DNA from 4 places in the Pseudoalteromonas sp. TAE79 genome. Region 3 is predicted to be linked to each of the others. Evidence: predicted binding sites of a transcription regulator. Region 3 holds the regulator's gene; each other region holds the start of a gene.
What was found. The regulator sigma-54, encoded in region 3, starts transcription at its own class of promoters, with help from an activator protein. The targets are predictions, from matches to a motif close to GTTGGCACGNNNNTNGNNT.

Region 1 (5,828 bases), on a different contig from region 3:
TAATATCATTTGCTTTTAATCCACTTGAACGAATCACTACATTTGCATCTAGTGAATTTAATGCACGTAAATCAATCTTAGTGTCATCCCATACTACTGGCTCTGCAGGTTTATCTTCTTGCTCTTCTGGCTCTTCTTGTTTTGCCACTGCTTCAGGTAGATATGGGTTTAAGTCAAGCATACCTAAATCAATATCAGCATTTACTGCTAAACGCTTACCTAGGTTAAGCTCGCTCTTACCTTTTATTTCTAATGCGTCTAACGTCGCAACTAAATCTTCTAAATTAAATTTCTCACCTAGTAGGTGCATTTTACCGTTTACACTAAATCCGTTAAAAGCATTGTCTTTAGCGTCTAGCTCTACACCTTGCCATTTCGCAATACTTTTAACAGACTCACCGCTTAGTGCTAACTGACCTTTAATATCTTGACCTTGCTTAGCTATGCTCCCTTCGAACGTTAAATCAACTAAACGAGAATCTAAGGTTTGTTTAACATTAAAAGTAGCACCTTCAATTGCTTTAGCAGGAGTATCTAATTTTATATCAAGATCAAAACGCTCTTGCATATAAGTAATACCTCCTTTTACTTCTAATGTTTTACGAAGTGAAGGAAGTAAAATAGCGAGTTCTAAATCGCTAATTTGTTGTTTGGCACCTGTTTGACCATCTAGATAAGTGAATGTGCCGCCATAAATAGCAACCTCACCTAACTCAATATCAAAGTTATCTGGAAGCTTTATCGCTTCACCTGGTTGGCTCTGCTCTTTTGGTTGCTCTGCAACTGCATCAAACAACTGCCAATTGGCTTTACCATTTTTGTCGGTTTCTAATAGGATATTTGGTTCGTTTATAACAAACTTATCTAATTTAAACTCACCACCAAATAATGAAAACCAAGGTATGTGTACAGCAAGCTGTTTCATACTCGCCATATCGGCGCGCGAACCTGATTCCATATTTGCAAAATGCACGTCGTTAAGTTCTAACTTTAATGCAGGGAATACGCTAAGTGTTTTATCACCTTTAATAGTAAGAGTGCGCCCAGTTGTTTGTTCTACCTGTTCTGAAACTTTGTTAAAAATAGTATCAGTAGGGATTAAAAACGGTGCGGCAACAATTAGTGCTATACATAGTAAAAGTATTACACCTACAATTTTAAGTAAGGTTTTCATGATCGTCCTTTCAAACGTGCAAATAATGTTCTTATCATAGCGAGTGTTAGCCTTAAAATCATTGTCGTTCTGATAAAAAAGCTTTTTATTAGATATTACATTCCCATCCTGAATCGCCCCTGAAACATTTTGATACCTTTAGGTTACAAATAAATATTGACCCGATGAAACCTTAAGGTTACATTGATACCTTAAGGTTGCATATTGTAAAAATTTTAAAAGGAAATGAGCTATGTCTAATTACGATATCAAAAGTGAAGAAAAATTTATGGGCCAAAATGCATGGTTTTCATTATTCATGGGGGTCACTTTATTAATCATTAGTGTTTACCCAATGCTTAATCAAACATCAGCCCCACTATTGTTTTTAGGAACTGCTGCTTTTTTAGGTTCATTCTTTATGTTTGTGATCAGAGGCGGGTTTACATGGAGAATGAAATACCACCTTACATATAAAGATGAGTATTTAAATACCATCGACACTATTGCCTATAAACATGTCGTGCTTGGCTTACTTTTTAGTATGGGTGGCGTGTACTTACTCTCCGATACTCTTGCTTTAGAAGTATCTCACAGCATGATGGCTACATTTTACCTTGCTGTAATGAGTTTAATATACGGCGTATCAATTCTTTGGCAAAGCAAAAATTAGGAGCAAAAGTGCAAAATAAAATTGCAAAATACCGCAAAGAAGCAGGCCTTTCTCAACAAGACTTGGCTGATCTAATTGCGGTTTCACGTAAGACTATTAGTACAGTAGAAACGGCACGATTTACCCCTTCGGTAATAATTGCTCTAAAAATAGCAAAGCATTTTAATACCTCAGTTGAAAGTCTCTTTGTACTAGATAAAAATGATTGATACATGTTAAAGCGTTAGTCTCATTCTATTAGCAAAAACACCGATTTAGCTACTTCAATTACAACGTATGGAGGACAGCGCTGTTGTTATTAACGTAATTGCGCTAAAATAGACCAGCAAAAAAATATATATCTAAACCGGAGATTCTACAAGGCATGAAAAAACTGCTAATTTCACCGTCAAAAATGACGCTAGGCGAACAAGAAAATCAAATCTATCAGAACATTCTGAAGCAATCTTCAGAATTAAGCCTTAACCTTATGGCCGTGAAAGTAGAAAACCACCCTGATGATTTTTTACCTTGGTGTTACGAATTGCTAAGTGCAAGCAGAGATCGTATGAACTACGATTTACTAGAGCCGCAGCAATTACCAGTACTTAAGAAGCTACACGATCAGCTTATTTCAGCTATCAGCTTTTTACAGGTTAAAACTTTACGTATTGCTCCGTGGCCTGTAGTAAGTGTATTTGTAGAACAACACAAAGACGTTATTGCTCTTGATGAACAGCTTCGCTTAGTAGACTACATTAAAAGCATTCGTGAACAATCTCTTAAAGATATGATTCCTGAAGACTTACTTGCGTTTAGCGGTAAGCACATGGCATCACTTGATCCAAGCACATACAACTTTGACGTTGAATGGTTTGCATCTACAAAGAGTGCAAAGAGCTTCCATCAAATGCTTGGTGATTTACCAGGTGCTTTTGACGATGCACTAGTGAATATTCCACTTGAAGGTGATATTACTCAATATGAGTATCAACAATTTGTTGCTGCTTATTCAAAAATATTTACCGACAACAACGAAAAACCAACACTTGCGCCTGCAACACGACTGCTTGCAATGCGTCGCCCTGATATATTTACTCCGATCACAAACAATCGGTTAGATGCATTATGCGGTGCCCTTGGTGTTTCTAAACTTAAAAATAGTGATTTTGAGCGTTACTGGCAAGATATTGTAAAAGGTATTCAAGCTATGTCATGGTACAAAATGGCTAAACCTAGTAATGAGTTAGAAGAACAATTAGTTGCTATTAAAGCGCTAATCCCATGTTTCTTTCACTATGCTGATGCTAAAACACCAGATAACTCTAACTACATCAAACTGTTAAGTAAGCCTAAACGCACTACAACTACGACAGGTAAAACTCAGCGTAGAGGTAAAGAGTCTGCAGAAATTTTAGTAGACCGCGCACTTGCTGCTGACGATATTCCTGAGCACATTCGCAGTAAGCGCGATTCAATTGTGAGTGAAGTTCAAAAAGGTCGTAGTGTAAACGAAACAATTAGCCTTATGCGCACTATATTTGGCTAAAAACTTCTAATTTAGCCGTACTTATATGGTGCGGCTAGGTTAATTTATGCACCAGCAGTGTGCGCAACGTCTTCCTACATGCCATATCTCTTCTCAATCTATAAAATGCAAGCTCATGTTTTTAATATATAAAAAATAATTTTTAATAAAAAATAATGAAGCTGGCACATACAGTGCAATTATCCCGTTAGTTAAACAATAAAAAGCCGTCAGCCTAAAGGTTCCGAATACATAATAAAAACCTTGGCGAGCAAAAAATCATATAACGGGAAATGGACATGCTAAAACTAAAAAAAACCATCGCTATAAGTGCTATAGCATTAATGGGCGCAACATCTTTAACGTCAACAGCCGTACATGCTGAAGTAACAGCAAACGCAGCGGCAACATCAAACTACTTATGGCGTGGTCAAGAGCAAACTGGGGGCGATGCAGCTATTTCAGGCGGTATTGATTACGCCAATGAATCGGGCTTTTATGCAGGTACTTGGGCTTCAAATGCATCGTGGGCAGATGAAATGACCTATGAGCTTGATTTATATGCAGGCTTTGGTGGCGACATTAACGAAAGCGTTAGCTACGATGTTGGCTATATTTATTACGCTTACCCAGATGCCGCTTCTGAAGCTGACGCCGATTTCTCTGAAATTTACGGTAGCATCAGTGTTGAAGGCTTTACATTTGGTGCTTCAGTACTTGCAACATCAGCTGCAAGTGGTGATGGTACAGACTTTGGTGATTCACTTTACCTGACAGCTGACTACGGTTTTGCTGTTGGCAGTAACGGCACTGAAATGGCACTTCACTTAGGCCACTACTCAGGTGACTTTATTGGCGATGATAATATCTTAGATTACGGTGTATCAATTTCGAAAGATGGGTTCACTTTTGGTTTATCTGATACAGACATGGATGACTCAGATATTAAAGCTTACGTTGCTTATTCTGTAGACTTTAATTTATAAGAAAGAATGTGTTACTTGCTGCGACACGAAGGGCCTTTTGGCCCTTTTCTTGTTTTATAGCTGTTTTGCTTTAAATGGTACCTTATTACATTGTACTTCTACTGTTTTAGGGTATCAAGCTGGGCCAATTTGATTCACAACCACCTCAGCTAAACCATTAGTAAACGATTTATACGTATGAACGCTTTGCCACTCCCCTTGTGGGCAATGTTTTGTTAAATCTAACGGCTCTGATCCCTCGTACAACGCAAGTGCAAAATTATGATGCCACTGTGAACTTTTTAGCGTCTTATTGCTTACTTTGCTCTGCATACCGTTATCAAAGTAAATATTTGTACACCCCGTTAAAATAATCAGTGTGCAACCGGCTGCAAATAGCTTGATGCTCATAATGTCTCCCCTAGTACTTGCTCTTGGCACCACACTTTAATGGTATGAGGCGAGTATATTCCAAGCGTAATTAAACTCAGCGCTCCATCACTAAACGTTTGCTGTGACTGCATTTGAATAACCGGTGTATTTGAACATATTTGTTTTACGTCTACCCGCTGCTCACCCACTAATCCCCATAAATAAAATGGACGGCTATCTTCGTAATTAGCTTGGCTCGTTATTTTTGCTGTTGCCCGTGGCTGAATGGTTACCGCAGAACAAGCACTGAGGCTTAATGCTATCGCCCCTATGATTTATGGTTTCATACTCTTCCTTATAAACTAAATACCAGTAAGGTAACTTTATAAGAGAACATAAAATATTAGCGTAAAAAGCTGTGGGGAATATGTAGAAACGCTATGAAGTTTTATACAGTTTATTACACATAAAGGCCGCATAAATGCGGCCTTTAAAGTAGTCAGTTTAAGTCCTTAGTAAATAAATAGACTTTAAAACTTAGCTAAGTTGTTTTTACTGTCTTTATCGACCAGCTTAATGTAAGGATCAACCCCCGCAAATAATGGTTTTTCTTTTACTTTTAGCTCAATAGTATTGGTACCAGATACTATTTGATGCTTTTTCGAGTAAATAACAAAGTCTTCAGCGAGTAAGTTTTCAGGGTCGTCGCTAAACAATGCAATATCAATTAGCTCATCGAGCGGCTGCTCAGTTTCTTCACCTTGTCCATCGGCATGCTGCTTAGTTGCTTCAACGCTCAGTGTTACTGTATAAAAACCTTCGCCATCAACATCATCTGTAACCGACACTTCTTTCATTTCAAGCTCATAAAGCGTTATATATTTAAACTGATCATCAATAAAACGTTGTTCAGCTTGTGTTGCATCTCGCTTTAAATAACTAAGTAAATCAAGTGTGGTTGGATATGGCGTTGATTGATATTTAAACTCATTCAAAAACGCTTTAAGTGCTGCATTTAAGCGTACTTCACCTAAACGATCATAAATCGCCATCATCGCAACTGAGCCTTTATTGTAATGAAGGTATTGTTGAGCCTGCGTTTTATATAGTGGCATTTCTTCAAAGGCTTCGCCAGTACGGCCCATTAAGTATTTATCT
Region 2 (5,828 bases), on a different contig from region 3:
ATGTTAGCGGCTCTATGCCTAAAGGAATTGACAGGTTTAAAGGTTCACTCGTAAAGTTTGAGATATTTGTAACACTGCCAGCAGAAATAGCGCCGCTACCGGTATTATTTATAGCATCGGCGGTGCGTATTGGCGATGCTAACGCTAGGTCTTCACCGCGCCCAGTGGCGAGAGTAATATTAGCTGCGGCTTCTGAATTGAGCTTAATTTGAAATTTATCGCCTGGATTACCAGTACCATTAATTTCTAGTTTTAAGCCAAATGAATCTTCAACTGTAGGTGGTTTTGGCGGCGTTGCATTAGGATCACCGGGTGTAGCTGGTTGTATAGCATCTTCACCTATGATGTTATTTGCAGGAATAACGGCTATGGCCGCATGGCCTATCGGCTCGCCTTTATTATCGATTGGCTGAATACTCACTTCGTTTGGATTATCAGTATAAGTCACAATAAAGTCACTGGCCGGTAACTCCTTGCCTTTACCGGGTTCTACTGTTGCACTAACCCCAGCACCACCGGTATTAGCTTGATAGGCAAAGCCTTTTGCCGTAGGAATAGTGAATATATCGCCGCCCAATTTACCGTTAGCATCCATTCCTAAGTGATTTTGCTGATTAAATGCATCTGCTAACGCTAAACCCATTTGGCCTATTTGATTTTGCGCAGGTACTAAAATATCGTCTCTGAAGGCAAGTAAACCACCTATTTTGCCTTTTAATTTACTGGCATCAACTTCAAGCGGCACAGCTTTGCCGCCATTAACGTCAAGCGTGAATTCTTTAAAATTAGGATCAGGATCGCCCGTCATCGAAAATAAGTTAAATGCGCCATTTTGCATGACAACCGCTTCGCCTGTGCCCATAAAAACGAGTTTTTCGCCATTTGGACCATCAAGCGTTTCTATGTCTATTAGCTCTGATAAGTCGCGTATTGCTTTATCGCGTTCGTTATAGGTAGAGCTCGCATCTGCGGCGTTATTAGTGCCGTTAACGGCTGCAATATTTTGATTTAGCGTGCTAATACTTTGAATGAGTGAGTTTGCTTCATCTGAAAATATTTCGAGCTGCTCGTTCACTATACTTTTTTGATCAAGCACGATGCCCGAAAGCCTATCCATTTGATCAATTAAGCTTTGCGCATCTGTCATTACTAATGAGCGAGCAACAGTAGATGAGGGCTGATTTAGCGCTTCTTGCACGTTATTAAATAAAGAGTTAATACCAGTCGAAAGATTATTCGACTCTTCAGAAAAAATAGTATCAACTCGATTAGCCTCAGTAATAAATTGATCGAAAAACGATTTATTAGAGGTGTCACGATTTAGCTGTGACTGAGCAAACTCATTTAGTAATCGGTATGTTTCGCCTCGCCCTACTTGGTTGTCAACCATAGTAGTAAACTCTGTACGCTCACGTACGTAACCCACGGTATTTACATTGGCGATATTTTTACTTGTCGTTTGCAGTAGCTCCGAGCTTGCTCTAACCCCAGAACTGGCAATGTTTAATAAATTAAACGACATGTTACTCTACTCCTTGGCGGATCACGTTTGCCGCAATGTCTTTTAGCTGGCTGCTATTGAGCACATTTTTTATTTTGCTGGCGTAATTTGGATCGGTTGCATAACCTGCTTTTTGTAATGAATCTAAAAAGTCATTTGGTTTTGCTGTATTTTGTAATGCTTCTTTGTAGCGTGGGTTTTGCGTTAAAAAATCAACGAAGTCGTTCACACTATCTTTAATTGAATCGTAGGCTCTAAAACTGGCTTGTTTTTTAACGGGTGTGCCTTGCTCAAACTCAAGCGTTACTTTGCTTGCTTTATCGCCTTCCCAGCTTTTATCTGACTTGATATTAAATAAGTTATTTGAACTGCCGCCGTCACTTTTATTAATAATGTGCTTACCCCAACCGGTTTCAAGTGCCGCTTGTGCAACCATTACCGCAGGGTTTAAACCTATTTTTTGTGCTGCAGTTTTAGCGTGTTCCCACACTGAACTTACAAACTCTTCTGCATTTTTAAAGGTTGGGCTATCGGCTTTAGACTCTGCAGTATTAACCTTAGGCTCAGCAATATCGGCCTTAGTACTCTTAACGATAAGATCGGGTTGATTATTTTTTTGCTCATGAGGAAGCGCGGATCCGACTTGTGTATCGCTAAAAATATCGTTGGTTGTTCTAAGCACCGAGCCTGGCATAAAGTTTTTAGACTCAGGCGATAACTGCTGAACAATTAAATCGGCAAGGCCTAACGAGCCATTTGATGAAAGCTCTGTTGAAAGTTGCTGATCGTGCATTTCTTCAAAAAACTTTACGCCACTTGAATTAAATGGACTGTCTTTGTCTTCAAATGCTTCGTTAGCTTTGCGCATTCCTTTGAGCAGCATTTGCGTAAAAATAGCTTCAAATTGTGCGGCCGCTTTTTTGAGCGCAGCTTTAGAGGCATCAGTTGATGCATCGCCACTCGTTAAGGCTTCTTTACGAAGTGAATCTAAGTTGCCTAAATCAAAAAAGTTTTGTTTATCGAGATGATTAGTTTCCATCGGCTTTTTGACACAAAATGAATAATGCAGTTAAAAATGCAAAAATTGAGCCACTACCGATAAAACAAGGAAGATAAAAATAATAAACTTAAGTTGCTGTAAATAAAAAGCCCTAATTTCAAAAATATAGGGCTTAAGTAATACGTTATTTATTGGCTTGGGTTATTTATATAACAACTAACTGTCCGTTAATTGCGCCGGCTTCTTTTAGTGCTTCTAAAATAGCCATTAAGTCACCAGGCGCTGCGCCTACTTCGTTAATTGCGCGAACTAAATCGTCAAGGCTTACACCTGGGTTAAATACAAAGGCGCGCGAGTCATCTTGGTTTACATCAATAATACTTTGCTGGGTGACAACTGTATCACCGTTTGCTAGCGGATTTGGTTGCGACACATTTTGTTGTTCTGCAATAGTTACGGTTAAGCCACCGTGCGTAATAGCCGCAGGCTGAAGCTTAACGTTCTTGCCAATCACAATGGTACCGGTGCGCGAGTTAACGATAATTTTAGCAGCCATGTCAGCTGGCTTAAATTCTAAGTTTTCGAGTGTTGATAAATACGATACACGCTGGGATGCATCGCGTGGTGCTATAACACGAATGGAAACTGAATCAATTGCTTGTGCGCTATTTGGGCCAACTAAGTCATTAATTGTTTTTTCTAGGCGTTTTGCCGTTGTAAAGTCTGGGCGGTTTAAGTTAAAGGTAATGTAATCACCTTGCATAAATGGGCTTTCTACAGTGCGTTCGACTGTTGCACCATTAGGTATACGACCAACGGTAGGGGTATTAATTACAACCTTACTGCCATCAAGGCCTTGTGCGCCTAAGCCACCGACAATTAAGCTACCTTGTGCAATAGCGTACACGTTACCGTCTACACCCTTTAAAAAAGTTTGTAGTAAAGTACCTCCACGTAAACTGCCTGCACTACCAATAGAAGAAACCGTAATATCTATTGTTTGCCCGGGTTTTCTAAATGCAGGTAATTCTGCATGTACAGCAACAGCAGCAACATTTTTAATTTTAGGACTTTGAGTTGAAGGTAGCGTAATACCAAAGCTGTTCAACATGCCTCTAAAACTTTGTTGTGTGTATGAGTTTTGCTCGCCGGTGCCCGGTAAACCAACCACTAAGCCATAACCGACTAATTGGTTAGAGCGTACACCTTCAACCATAGACACATCTTTTATGCGCTCAGCACTGGCAGTAAACTGCCAACCTAATAACACAACTAAACATAAAGCTTTAAGGCTATTCATGTTGTTACCCTCTAAAATGGAAACAGCGAACTGCTAAAGAAACGTGTAAGCCAACCAGGACTTTGCGCCTCTTGCGTTTGCCCTTTACCTGAGTATTGAATACGTGCATTAGCAATGCGGTTTGATTCAACCGTATTATCGGCGCTTACGTCTTGAGGGCGTACTAGCCCTTCTAAACGAATAAACTCTTCGCCGGTATTAAGCGTTAGCCATTTTTCGCCGCGTATAACTAAATTACCGTTAGGTAAAACGCGCATAACATTTACCGAAATATCGCCTACTAAGCTGTTTGACTGGTTTGATTTTGAATCGCCCGTAAACGACGAATCACTACCAATACCAAACTGAATACTATCGCCACCTATATTTACAGGTAGACCACCTAATCCAATAACGGGATCTAAGCTTGCGTCAGTTTCTTTGTCTGTTTCTGTTTTAGCGGCTTTTGTTGCTTGAGTAGACTCTTGCAATTTAACCGTAATTATATCGCCAGTACGTAGCGCTTTTTTATCGGAATATAAGTCGTTTGATGTATGAGTATTAAACAATGAACCTGTGGCTACCAGCGGCTCTAAAATAGGCTCGGGGTACATAGGTGCGTAGTAAGGGTCGTCCTGCACTACTTCACTATTTTGCGTAGACATACAGCCACTTAAAAATAATGTGCCCGCTGCAAATAAAATAATATTACGCATAATTCCCCCTACTCTATTAAAGCTGTTGATTAATGTAACTCATCATTTCGTCAACGGCCGAAATTACTTTTGAGTTCATTTCGTAAATACGCTGAGTTTCGATTAGATTTACTAGCTCTTCAGTTACATTTACGTTTGAAGTTTCAAGAGAGCCTTGAATAATGCTCCCTAACCCTTCAACACCCGGGTTACCTTGTACCGGCGCACCACTTACAGCAGTTTCGGTATAAAGGTTTTGACCAATTGGCTCAAGGCCCGATGGATTAATAAAGTCACTAATTGTTAGCTGACCAATGACCACGTTATCGGCTTGCCCTGCAACACGTACAGATACTTCGCCGTCTTGCGAAACTGTAATTGATTGCGCGTCATCAGGTACATTCATTTCTGGCTGAATAACGTAACCAGCGCCCGATGTTACAATTCGTCCATCGCCATCAGTAGTAAACTGACCATTGCGCGAGTAAGCAATATTGCCATCTGGTTGCAGTACTTCAAAAAAGCCTTCGCCAGAAATCATCCAATCTAGTGAGTTTTCGGTGGTCAACATGTTGCCTTGCGTAAACTCTTTTTGGTTAGCTACAACTTTAGCACCCGCACCTAACATTAAACCCGACGGCATTTCGGTATCTTGCGATGAACGACCACCTGGTTGATTAATATTTTGATAAAGTAAATCTTCAAATATAGCGCGGCTTTTTTTGTAACCTACGGTACTCGCATTCGCTAAATTATTTGAAATAACCGATATATCGGTTTGTTGAGCGTCTAGCCCAGTTTTACTGATCCACAATGCTGGATTCATAATCGTGTCCTCACTTTAAAGTTAAACTATGCGTAATAACTGATCTTGACGCTCGTCAATTTCTTCAGCTGTTTTCATTAATTTCACTTGTAATTCAAATTGGCGCTGGTGGCTTATCATGTCGACCATTTCGTGAACAGGGTTCACATTCGACATTTCAAGCGAACCACTTAAAACTTTTACATTGGCAGAGGTATCTACTGTTACATTTGCTTTTGGTCTAAATAAACCATCGTTACCTTTTTCGAGCTGTGAGCTATTTGCTTCTACCACTCTAAGCGTATCTATTTCTTCTAAAAAGTTAGCGGGAGCGCCTTGTGGTCGTACTTGAATAGCGCCATCTTGGCTAAACCCTATTTTTTCGACTGGGACGGGTAGAATAACAGGTCCCCCTTCGCCAATTACTTGACGACCACCGCTGGTTACTAACATGCCTTGCGCTGTAATATTGAGCGTACCTACTTTGGTATAAGCTTCGTTGCCTGAGGCATCTTGCACGGCAAGCCAAGCGTTATCACTCATCGCGA
Region 3 (5,828 bases):
GGATTTGGTAAAAAGCGTGCATCAAATACGTAGTCTGCTTCTTTTGGTATACCGTGTTTAAAACCAAATGATTCAAATGTGACAATCAGTTGCTTATCTTTTTTACCTAAAATCTTTTCACGAATAGATTCAGCGAGTTGATGAACACTTAAATCAGTCGTATCTATCATAAAGTTGGCGCGAGTGGTTAATACATCAAGTAATTCTTTTTCTTTTTTGATGGCTAAATCAAGGGGCAACGAGTCTATTGATAGTGGGTGTAATCTGCGTGTTTCAGAAAAGCGTTTGATCAATGTCTGATCGTCGCTATCTAAATAAAACAACGTAGGGTTTGCAAAGCCAGGCAAGTATTCAAGAATATCGTTAAATTCATCTTGTTCTTTAGGGATGTTGCGCACATCTATGCTAACAGCAATTTTATCGTAGCTATCAGACACACTGCGAACTAATGAAGGTAGTAGGTTTACTGGAATATTATCTACGCAATAATAACCTAAATCTTCTACAACGCGCAAAGCAACCGACTTTCCAGAACCAGAACGGCCGCTTATGATAATTAACTCCATTTAACACCCTTTATAAAACTATGATTGATCGACAATAACTTGGTAAAGCTCAGTATCAGATTTTGCACTGCGTAACTGTTTACAAAAATCTTTGTTGTTTAGTTTATCAGCAATGGTTGCTAGAGTCTTTAAGTGCTGCTGGTTATCGCCATCTGGTACGATGAGTGCGACAAAAATATCAACAGGGCGATTATCGATTGCATCAAAGTTTATTGGAGTTTCGCTAACGAGCACTAAAGCCAAAGGCTCTTCTGCACCGCTCATTCTTCCATGAGGAATAGCAATGCCACGCCCTATACCTGTACTACCTAATTTCTCTCTGCTCATTAAAGCATTAAGAATATCTTGTTGCGGTAAATACGGAAGTTTGTCGTGAGCAAGTTCGCTAATGAACTCTAAAATTCTTTTTTTGCTATTAAAAAGGACCGCAGCTTTGCTGCAGTCCTGGCATATAAGTGAACTTAATTTCATCATATTAGTGTCGAGCAAGCTTCTCTTTGTGTTTGATTACTTGGCGATCGAGCTTGTCGATCAACGAGTCAATAGCGGCATACATATCTTGATGTTCTGTAGAGGCAAATAGCTCAGCACCGCTTACGTGTATTGTGGCTTCTGCTTTTTGATTTAATTTTTCTACATCGAGAATGACATGAACATTATTAATATGATCAGAGTGTCTTTCAAGCTTCGCAAATTTAGTATTAATATAGTCTATTAGTGAATCGGTTAATTCTACGTGACGACCAGTTAAGTTTAGTTGCATAAGCATTACCCTCTTAGTTTAGCGTCTTAAATCAGACTTTTACGCTGATTTGACGGTGGAATAGCAAGAGATTCACGGTATTTTGCGATTGTACGTCTTGCTACTTTAATTCCTTGCTCAGCCAATATATCCGCTATTTTGCTATCACTCAATGGTTTTGCTGAGTTTTCTGCTGCGATTAATTTTCGGATAAGCGCACGTATTGCTGTAGATGAACATTCACCACCGTTTTCAGTACTTACATGGCTTGAGAAAAAATATTTAAGCTCAAATATACCACGGGGTGTATGCATGTACTTTTGAGTAGTCACACGCGAAATTGTCGATTCGTGCATTTCTACCATTTCAGCGACATCATTTAAAACCATTGGTTTCATGGCTTCAGGGCCATGTTCAAAAAAGCCTTGTTGTTGCTTAACAATACAATTAGTAACTTTTAATAGCGTGTCGTTTCTACTTTCTAAGCTTTTAATAAACCATTTAGCTTCTTGTAAATGTGAGCGAATAAACTGGCTGTCGCCACTTGATTTTACAGTGCGAGACATTGCCGCGTATTGGCTATTAACACGAATTTTAGGCATGCTATCTGGGTTTAATTCGACAACCCAGCGGCCTTTAATTTTTTTAACTGACACATCAGGAATAACATACTCAGATTCTTCCCTTACAATAGTATCTGCAGGTTTTGGGTTGAGAGTATGTATTAGTGTCATCACTTCTTTAAGCTCTTCTTCTTTGAGCTTAGTTTTTTTCATTAATGTACGATAGTCGCGAGCTGCTAATAGATCAATATGCTCGGTTAAAATCATTTTCGTTTCATTAATGTAAGGTGTTTCTTTATCAAATTGATTAAGCTGAATACACAAACACTCTTGTAAACTACGTGCAGCAATACCAACAGGATCAAACAGTTGAATGCGTTTTAATACGGCTTCAATTTCATCAAGTTCGACTTCGTTATCATCTTCGTTTTCTTGATTAAAGCTTTCTAAAATCTCTTCGCAGCTTAATGTTAAAATACCTGAATCATCGACGGCCTCTACAATCGCAATAGCGATGGCTTCATCGGTAGGGCTAAATGGCGTTAGTTGTAATTGCCACATTAAATACTCATGGAGCGTTTCAGTAGAGGCGCCTTGGTATATTGATTCGTCTTCAGGCATTGGACCTGATGAGGCTGCAGGAGCGGCACTCATGTACTCATCCCAACTAACATCCATAGCCATGTCGTCACTTAGCGTGTCTTTTGCAAGTGCTTCACCAGTATCTTGTTCATATTCGCTCGGAGCATCATCAGCAGATGCGCTAACAGTTATGTCATCGGTATCAGCTTTTTGCTCGTTTTTACCAGCAGCGTCTTCAGAATAGTCTGCCTCTTCAACCTCTAATAGTGGATTACTGTCGAGAGCTTCTTGTATTTCTTGCTGGAGATCCAATGTACTGAGTTGCAACAAACGAATAGCTTGTTGCAACTGTGGAGTCATTGTAAGTTGCTGGCCCATGCGCAGCTGTAGTGATTGCCTCATGTATCTCTAACAATCCTTTTATGTTGTTATAATTAATACTAGCAGATGCTTAAAGACATGGCGTAAATGTTACAGCCTAAATTGCTCGCCTAAGTAAACATCGCGTACTGTTTTATCATTTAATACGTGCTCTGGAGTACCTGATGCAATCAGCTCCCCATGAGAAACAATGTAGGCTTTTTCACAAACATCAAGGGTCTCTCTTACGTTATGGTCGGTAATTAATACTCCAATCCCACGATTTTTAAGATGTTCTATTATTTTCTTTATATCTAATACCGAAATAGGGTCAACACCGGCAAACGGTTCATCCAGTAATATAAATTTAGGATCTGCTGCCAGTGCTCGTGCTATTTCTACACGACGACGCTCTCCACCCGATAATGCCATACCTTGGCTATCACGAATGTGTTGTATGCTAAATTCATCTAATAAGTTATTGAGCGTGTCTTCTCTGGCTTGTTTATTTAGTTCTTTGCGCGTTTCTAAAATGGCCATTAAGTTTTGATAAACAGTCAGCTTTCTAAAAATCGATGACTCTTGTGGTAAGTAGCCTATGCCTAATCTAGCACGACTATGCATAGGTAAAAGAGTAATATCGTTATCATCAATAGATATTTTACCTTTGTCGCTAGGAACAAGCCCTACAATCATATAAAAAGTCGTTGTTTTACCAGCACCGTTAGGGCCAAGTAAGCCAACTATACTGCCAGCTTGTACTTCAAGGCCGACGTTTTTTACAACTTCACGACCTTTATAGCTTTTTGCCAATAGTTCTGCTTTTAATGTGCTCATGGTTGACCTTTATCGCCTTTTTTACTTTTTTTAGTTTCGATCGGTACTAAAATTGTGTGAACGCGGTCAGTTGAGTTTTCATCTTTTTCGGCACTGATGAGCTGCTGCTCTATGTCGTAGGTAATGCTTTTAGCATTTATTTTTTGTCCGGCTTGCGATACTTGTGCATTACCAACAAGCGTTAAAAAACGCTTAGATACATCATAACGTACTTCGTCAGCACTGGCGCTCATAGTCGTGCCATCTGATTGCTTTTCTTCAAAGTGCGCAGGGCTACCTGTAGCAATTAATAATTGTTTATTATCACCAAGTTCATCGCGTTTATGTACTTCTAAGCGGTCGGCTGTGATACGGCGGTTACCGTGAATAATTTCAACGTTTTTCTCAAAAATTCCGACATTAGCTTTTAATTGACCTTCTTGCTTATCGGCGCTTATTGAAATTTGATTGGCAGCAGGTTGCGTGTTTTGCTCTGCTGCACTACTATTAAACGCTAGTATAAGTGTAGGAATAATAAGTGATTTTAATATTTTATTGGTCATAATATATGGTTCGCGTATGGTTAATTAGTTTTATCACTTCGGTTTTTAAGTCGGCTTCTAGGCCTTTACCGGTGATTTTTAAATTGGGTCCAGTGATAATGACGGGTTGCTCCGAACGCATTGTTAATAACTTTATATCAACCTGAATATTATCAGCATTGATTTTGTCTATCATGGCGTTATCGGTTAAGTTTTTGGCAACCACATTACCTTCTAAAATTAATTGTTTATCTTCGTATAATGTTGCTTCGTCTGCATTTATTTGCCACGTTTGTTGTTCGTTATATAAAGTAAAAATGGGTTTTTCGAAAAACGTGAAACCTAATTGCTGGTATAGCTCCATTTTAGCCGCAGTGACTTTGTGGCTAATTTTACCTTGCTCATCATAGGCTGTCTGTTTGAGCTCAATAGCTATGTAATCAGGCTTAGCAATAACTTCAGGCTCAGCCTGAGGCACAATATTTGTTTGTGTAAAATAAGGGTACCAAAGCCAAACCATACAGCTAATGAATAAAACGCTTAATATTATGCGCGCTGCATTCATGAACTAGTGCCTTGTGTAGTCAATGCTTTACCATTTTCAAGCATGAGCAAATCGGTGAGTTCTCTCACAGCACCAAAACCACCAGGCATTTGCGTTACATAGTGTGACAAACGCTTAATAAGTGGGTGGGCATCATTTACTGCAACGGCAAAGCCTACTAACTCCATAACAGGCATGTCAGGACCGTCATCACCAATATAAGCAATTTGTTCATCGCTAAGGTTGAGTTTATCTTTTAATTCTTGATAGGCAATGAGCTTATTTTCTTGGCCTTGATAAATATGCTGTACGGTTAAGCTGCTCATACGTTGTTGTACTATCTGTGAATGACGACCAGTAATAACAGCTACTTCAAAGCCACTGTTTATAAGTGCTTTAATGCCAAAACCATCTTTTGTATTAAATGCTTTTAGCTCTTCACCTTGATTGCCAAGGTAAATACGGCCATCAGAAAATACACCATCAATATCGCATATAAGTAGTTTTACTTTTTTAGCGCGTGCTTTTGCATCATCGCTCAGCGGTTGATAGAGTTCTTCAAATTGCATTTATAACACTCCTGCTTTCAATAGGTCTTGCATATTTAATGCGCCAATAGGTTGGTTTTTCTCATTGACGACGATTAGGCCATTTATACGTTTACGTTCCATAATATTGAGCGCTTCAGCGGCTAAAATATCTTGCGTAGCTGTAGTGCATGACTTAGTCATAACAACATCTATTTGTGTTGTATGAATATCAATTCTTTGTTCTAAAATGCGACGTAAGTCACCATCGGTAAATAACCCTACGAGTTGCTGATTTTCATCAACAATGGCTGTCATACCTAATCCTTTAGCTGACATTTCTATTAGAGCATCTTTAACTGTTTGTGAAACATCAATAATAGGTGTATTTGCGCCGCTGTGCATAACATCTTTTATAGTAAGTAATAAGCGCTTGCCTAAACTACCACCTGGGTGAGATAGCGCGAAGTCATCAGCTGTAAAGCCGCGAGCTTCTAATAATGCAACTGCCATGGCATCGCCCATCGCAAGCGTTGCAGTGGTACTTGATGTAGGGGCTAAACCCAATGAACAAGCTTCTTTTTCT
Region 4 (5,828 bases), on a different contig from region 3:
GATCGTTTTCGCCTGTAAAAATATCTTTTTTTGGCACCAATTTAAATCCGCCACACTGATTAGCGTGCCATGCAATAACTTGCTCTGCTGGAGGGTAGCTAGGTTCTATTTTTGGTCTGGGTTTTGGGCTTGGTTTGCTGTTTTTGTCGTTTTTTATTTTAGTATCGACCACAGGTGCTGGTGTAATTGACACACGCTCTTCTTGCCCATTATTAATTTCACAACCAGATATAACCATGCTGCTACTGAGCACACATAAAATAGCGATTAAACGCAAGCGCATGTTAATTAACTCCTAGATTTTTTGTTATGGGAATTTTAATTGAAAACCGGCAACCATGTGGCTCATTATGTTCAACAGTAAGTGTACCTCTTAGCTGTTCAACAGACTCTTTTACAATAGTTAAGCCCAGCCCACTGCCTTGCAGCGTAACATTTTTACTGTGTTTACCTTGATAAAATGCGCTGAAAATTTGAGTTTTTTCTTGCTCTTTAATACCGCACCCTCTATCGAGCACAGCGATACAAAGTTGATTTTGCTCAAGCGCTAAATTAATAGTAACGCTTTGCTTATCTTCTGAAAATTTTAAGCCATTTGAGATAAGCTGAATTAAAATCATCTCAATAAGCTCACTAGGTAAAGCAAGCGGTTTATTTGGTAAGTCATTTTTCCATTGCAGAGCCTGCTCACGCGCACTTAAGCGATGCTCAAAATGGCTATTTATTTTATTAATAAGGAGGCTAAATTCAACTTCGCTTAGACTGTCTTTACTGGTACGAATCGCATTATAACTCAATAAACTGTCAATCATTGTACGAAGGCGCACCATAGATTGGCTAATAAGCTCAAGTACCGCTTTTTGCTCACCTGTAATTGGGCCTACTATTTCATCAGTTAGTAAGTCAGTACCTTCGACCATTGAAGCTAACGGCGTTTTTAGCTCATGGGTGACATGGCGTAAAAAAGTATCTTTTTGCTGCTCAAGCATATGTAGTTGCTCTTGCACCCACTGAAGCTTCTCTCCTAGCTCAACTAGCTCGGCTGAACCTTTAACTGATATTTTTTGCTGCCAATGTCCCTGTCCTAACTTATCAATAACCGTGGTTAACCCTTTTAGTCGCCCACTTATGCGCCATAAAAAACCACCACCTACAATTAAAGTAAGTGGAATAAGTGCCACCAGCCAGTTTATAAATGAGGCTTGCAAGCTTGTCAGCTCATTTTGGTTATTGGTAATTTGCGCTTCGTTTTTATCACGTAACCATAAAGTAAGTTCAGCAATTAAATCGCTCACTGGCACAAATAGCTCAGCTTGTTGTTGTTTTTGCTCAACGAGTTTTACATGCGCGGTTTGTAAGGTGGTATATAAGCGTTGCCATTGGTTGATATACTCTTTATTCGTGTTTACAAATTTGAGTTCATCAATGCTTTGTATGGATGATTGCCATTTATCGACAATAAGCTTATCTAGCGATTCACTTTTTAATACCCAGTTTTGCCTAGTGGCGCGTTCAAGACTGTTGAGTTCTTGCTTTAAAGTGTTAAACGATTTAGTAACTTGGTAGTTGTTACTCACAATACTTTGAGTAACCGCTAATTGCTTATTAAGCGAATTTAAAAATACGATCACCACTATAGAAAGCGGAAGTAGCGAAAGCAGCATACTCATTGCAAATTGCCCAATTAAATTAGGCCGCCAGTTAAGCATTGCTTGGTATTTTTTAGCTATGGTTGCTGGCATTTCGTTTAGTCCTTTTAAGTTAAGCGCTCTATTATTAAGTGCTTACCTTATACACTAGCTGAACCAGCAATTATATTTAATACGATTAACAGCCAGCACTATAAAACAATGTGTCGCCAAATAGAGACAACGTAAACCATTGATTTTTTAAACCCTACCTTTAATCTCACTGCATAATGTTGCAAAAGGCGCACAAAAATTACAATAAACCCAGTAAAAAATTCTCACTCCCCTCAAGTTAAAACGCTAAGCATTTGAAAATTAATAACAATTATTATTGGCATCATTTTTGTAATGCTGTTACTAACTTTAATCAATAAGGAAATAATTATGAACAAACGCATTTTAGTAATTTCATCATTACTGGCTTTAGGCTTTTTAGGCGCTAATGCACACGCAATGGACGTTCACGCGACTTTTAACGAACTTGATAAAGACAGTAACGGCACATTAAGTGAAGCCGAAGCAGGTGAAGATGCTGTGTTACACGAGAATTTTTCTCAAATTGATACTAATCAAGATGGGCAATTGTCGCTAGATGAATTCAAAAAATTTATTCAATAAACTCATTTAATAAGGAACGTGATTATGAAACAACTTATAGCCGCTTTTTCATTAATGTTTTTAGCAATTAGTGCCACTGTAATTGCATCGCCAACAAATGTGCGTTTTGCCCACTTAGATAAAGACATGGACGGACAAATATCAATTGCAGAAGCAAAGGAAGACAAGGAAGTAATGAGACAATTTGCCGACTTAGATGAAGACGGTGATGAAAAAATCTCAAAAAAAGAATTTGAAAGCTTTAAACCTTAATCAGTAATTACTGATTAAGGTTTACTTAAGCTTGTTACAGGTAAACTGAGCTTAAAAGCATTTGCCATAATCCCTGAGGGAGTGTGTAAAAGGATTTAATGTTGGGAGTTAAATTACGGCAAGTGCTTTTTCCTTTTCACTTTATTTTAGCCACAAACTTTAAATACATCTTTTGGAAGGAACACCATGAAGATACTTCCCCTTATTGTAAGCATCTTAATGCTATTAAGCTTTGATGCCGCTGCACTTGATGTAAAGCAACGCTTTGATCACCTCGATAGCGACAAAAGTGGCTATTTAACGCATGACGAACTTGATCCCCAACCACAACTATTAAACACATTTGTAAAATGGGACAAAAACCAAGATAACCAAATTTCGTTAATCGAATTTAAAAATTACCTTACCAATAACCTCTACTGAGTATTTTTCATGAAAAAAACAAGCTATATAGCGCTTTTTGCGTTTAGTATTTTTAGCACATTAGGCTTTGCTGCAAGCAACAATGTTGCAGAGCAATTTGAAAAACTTGATAGAAACCAGGATGGTTTTTTAACACGTTCAGAAACCGCTGTAGACCCCGCTTTGTGGTCTCGGTTTTCAAGCTACGATCAAGACAAAGACGGCAAGCTAACGCTAAGTGAATACAGTTTATACGCTAGTAAATAAACCCTTTCAAAAGCTAGATATTTTATGTTCTAGCTTTACTGCTTTTTTCTTCATCATAATTTGTCTCACATATTGGTATTATAAAGTTGGGTTTGCTAGTGTTAACGCACTAACAATAAAAAATAATGCCTTATGTCGCTCAAAAAAATAATCAAACCACTCATACTAGCCAGCCTTTGCGCTAGTTCTAGTTACACTCTCGCACAAACAAAAGTAATTTATAACGCCAATGGTTATACCCCTTTATACAAAGGTGAAGTACAGCAGTTTTCTACCCTCGTTATTAAAAATGGCAAGGTAGTAAAACTAGGTAGCGAAACACTTAAAGATAGCTACCCAGATGCTAAGCTAATTGACGCGCACGGTAATACCTTATTACCTGGCTTAATTGATGCTCATGGGCACGTTATTGGCCTAGGAGATAATTTATCGCAACTTGACGTACGCGGCGCAAAATCGGTTGATGAAGTAACAAATAAACTAAAAGTATTTGCCGATAATAAACAAGGTTGGATTATAGGGCGAGGTTGGAACCAAGAGCTTTGGGCTGATACACGCTTTCCTACAGCTAAAGATTTAGACAAAATAGTTAGCGATCGACCTGTGGTTCTTTCGCGGGTTGACAGCCACGCCATTTTGGTTAATTCAAAAGCGCTCGAACTTGCTGGTATTACAGCCAAAACAAAAGCGCCTGAAGGCGGTGAAATAATTAAAGACGAATTTGGTAATCCTACAGGTATTTTTGTAGATAAAGCAGAATCGCTAATTACCCAGCATATGCCAGCCCCCTCAAAACAAGATATAAGTGACTCACTTGATGCAGCAGGTAAGCATTTATTAAGTTTAGGCATTACCTCTACTCACGATGCAGGTATTGATAAAACCACATGGGAGGTTTACAAAGAGCGCGGCGACCTTGGTAATTTACCATTACGTATTGTGGCAATGCTAAGTGGTGCAAGTCCTGATTTAGGCACAATGTTAAAGGCAGGCCGATACCACGACAAAAATGACTTTATGGAAATTCGCAGTGTTAAAGTTTACGCCGATGGCGCACTTGGCTCTCGCGGAGCCGCTCTGATTGAAGAATACGCAGACAGACCTGGTCACCATGGTTTAATGCTTGAAACACAAGAAAAACTCGAAGCGCTCTTTACACAAAGCTTTAAAAGCGGCTTTAGCGCAAATACCCACGCAATTGGCGATAAAGCAAATAAAGTAGTACTTGATGCTTATCAAAATGTGTTTAAAAAAACGGGCGGTATATTACTACGTAACCGAATAGAGCACGCACAAATTGTAACGCCTGAGGATATCCCTCGCTTTAAAGCGTTAAAAATAATCCCTTCAATGCAGCCAGTACATGCCACTTCTGATATGCATATGGCAGAGCAACGCTTAACTGAAAAACAATTAAGCGGTGCCTATGCTTGGCAAACATTTTTAAAGCAAGGATCGGTGGTTGCAGCAGGCTCTGATTACCCTGTAGAGCTTGCAAATCCATTTGATGGTTTGTATTCAGCCATTACACGCATGGATCATAACAAACTACCTGAAAACGGCTGGCGCGCAAGTGAAGTACTAAGCCGCGAAGATGCATTACGTGCATTTACTCTCGGTGGCGCTTATTCAGCCCATCAAGAATTTAAGGTGGGTAGTTTAGAAAAAGGTAAATGGGCAGACTTTATTTTACTTGATAAAGACTACTTTAAAGTACCTGTTGACGAGATATACAAGACGAACGTACTACAAACCTGGGTTGCAGGTAAACTTCGCTATAAAAAAGAAGAGATTAAAAAAACACCATAATCAAAAATAAACAAAGTAATTATTAAATTTAGTTAAAGTAATCAAAAAGTGTGTCGATAAAGAGGGGTATTTATAAAATTCCCTTATGTTTCAGGAAGAAAACATGTTATCAAAAAAGATATCTCTTACTTTATCGGCACTTTTTACACTATCACTATCCGCTTGTTCTACTCACCCTGTTTATAATGGACATGCACCACATAACAATATTGGCTATAATAACGCCCATAATCGCTATGCTGAGAATAATCAGCCTCGCGTGAGTAACTGGCAATTTCCTGAAAATAATTACCGCCCAATTAACAGCAGTAAGTTACTAAGTAATTATACAGAGCAATTAGCAATGAAGCTGATTGAAAATATGAATTACATAAATAGTAGTACGCCTATCGCTATCACTTCGTTTGTAAATTTAGACGATAACCTGCAAACCACTAATATTTTTGGTAATCATTTAGCTGAAAGCTTTATTACTGAATTACAAGAGTTTGGTTTGTCTGTTGTTGATTACAAACATACAGGTACAGTGCACGTGACGCCTTTGGGTGATTTTTCGTTTAGCCGAAATGGTAAAGACATTAAAGGCTATCCACATATTGAATACACTTTAACTGGCACACTTACGTACACTAATCGTGGCGTTATTGTTAATGCACGTATTATTGGTGCTAAATCTAAAGTAGTGGTGTCATCAGCTAAAGGCTTTATACCAAGCTTTGTAGTTGAATCGCTATACCCAACTCGTAGAACCGATGGGATAGTACTAGACGCTATCCAATAAAAACAAAAAGG

Region 1: L655_RS0122350 (TorF family putative porin) is a predicted target of sigma-54. The motif match lies at 3,515-3,533, and genes of this name have one in related genera.
Region 2: flgJ (flagellar assembly peptidoglycan hydrolase FlgJ) is a predicted target of sigma-54. The motif match lies at 2,577-2,595, and genes of this name have one in related genera.
Region 4: L655_RS0105450 (EF-hand domain-containing protein) is a predicted target of sigma-54. The motif match lies at 2,019-2,037, and genes of this name have one in related genera.

The regions. Positions count from the first base shown of each region.
Region 1 covers NZ_AUTL01000275.1:10,617-16,444, forward strand. The annotation lists gene L655_RS0122330 (AsmA family protein) at 1-1,174, opposite strand, end outside; gene L655_RS0122335 (hypothetical protein) at 1,407-1,826, shown strand; gene L655_RS0122340 (helix-turn-helix transcriptional regulator) at 1,835-2,035, shown strand; gene L655_RS0122345 (hypothetical protein) at 2,191-3,354, shown strand; gene L655_RS0122350 (TorF family putative porin) at 3,633-4,319, shown strand; gene L655_RS01000000126075 (hypothetical protein) at 4,434-4,709, opposite strand; gene L655_RS01000000126080 (Bor family protein) at 4,706-5,005, opposite strand; partial or broken gene L655_RS01000000126085 (M1 family aminopeptidase) at 5,201-5,828, opposite strand, start outside.
Region 2 covers NZ_AUTL01000266.1:125,298-131,125, forward strand. The annotation lists gene flgK (flagellar hook-associated protein FlgK) at 1-1,522, opposite strand, end outside; gene flgJ (flagellar assembly peptidoglycan hydrolase FlgJ) at 1,524-2,540, opposite strand; gene L655_RS0121380 (flagellar basal body P-ring protein FlgI) at 2,707-3,801, opposite strand; gene flgH (flagellar basal body L-ring protein FlgH) at 3,813-4,496, opposite strand; gene flgG (flagellar basal-body rod protein FlgG) at 4,513-5,301, opposite strand; gene L655_RS0121395 (flagellar basal body rod protein FlgF) at 5,323-5,828, opposite strand, start outside.
Region 3 covers NZ_AUTL01000277.1:46,509-52,336, reverse strand. The annotation lists gene rapZ (RNase adapter RapZ) at 1-566, opposite strand, end outside; gene ptsN (PTS IIA-like nitrogen regulatory protein PtsN) at 585-1,037, opposite strand; gene hpf (ribosome hibernation promoting factor) at 1,042-1,329, opposite strand; gene L655_RS0122670 (RNA polymerase factor sigma-54) at 1,356-2,855, opposite strand; gene lptB (LPS export ABC transporter ATP-binding protein) at 2,925-3,650, opposite strand; gene lptA (lipopolysaccharide transport periplasmic protein LptA) at 3,647-4,192, opposite strand; gene lptC (LPS export ABC transporter periplasmic protein LptC) at 4,182-4,736, opposite strand; gene kdsC (3-deoxy-manno-octulosonate-8-phosphatase KdsC) at 4,733-5,284, opposite strand; gene L655_RS0122645 (KpsF/GutQ family sugar-phosphate isomerase) at 5,285-5,828, opposite strand, start outside.
Region 4 covers NZ_AUTL01000100.1:22,717-28,544, reverse strand. The annotation lists gene L655_RS0105460 (hypothetical protein) at 1-283, opposite strand, end outside; gene L655_RS0105455 (HAMP domain-containing sensor histidine kinase) at 285-1,742, opposite strand; gene L655_RS0105450 (EF-hand domain-containing protein) at 2,073-2,306, shown strand; gene L655_RS0105445 (hypothetical protein) at 2,331-2,558, shown strand; gene L655_RS0105440 (calcium dependent protein) at 2,745-2,981, shown strand; gene L655_RS0105435 (calcium-binding protein) at 2,991-3,227, shown strand; gene L655_RS0105430 (amidohydrolase) at 3,360-5,036, shown strand; gene L655_RS0105425 (FlgO family outer membrane protein) at 5,140-5,817, shown strand.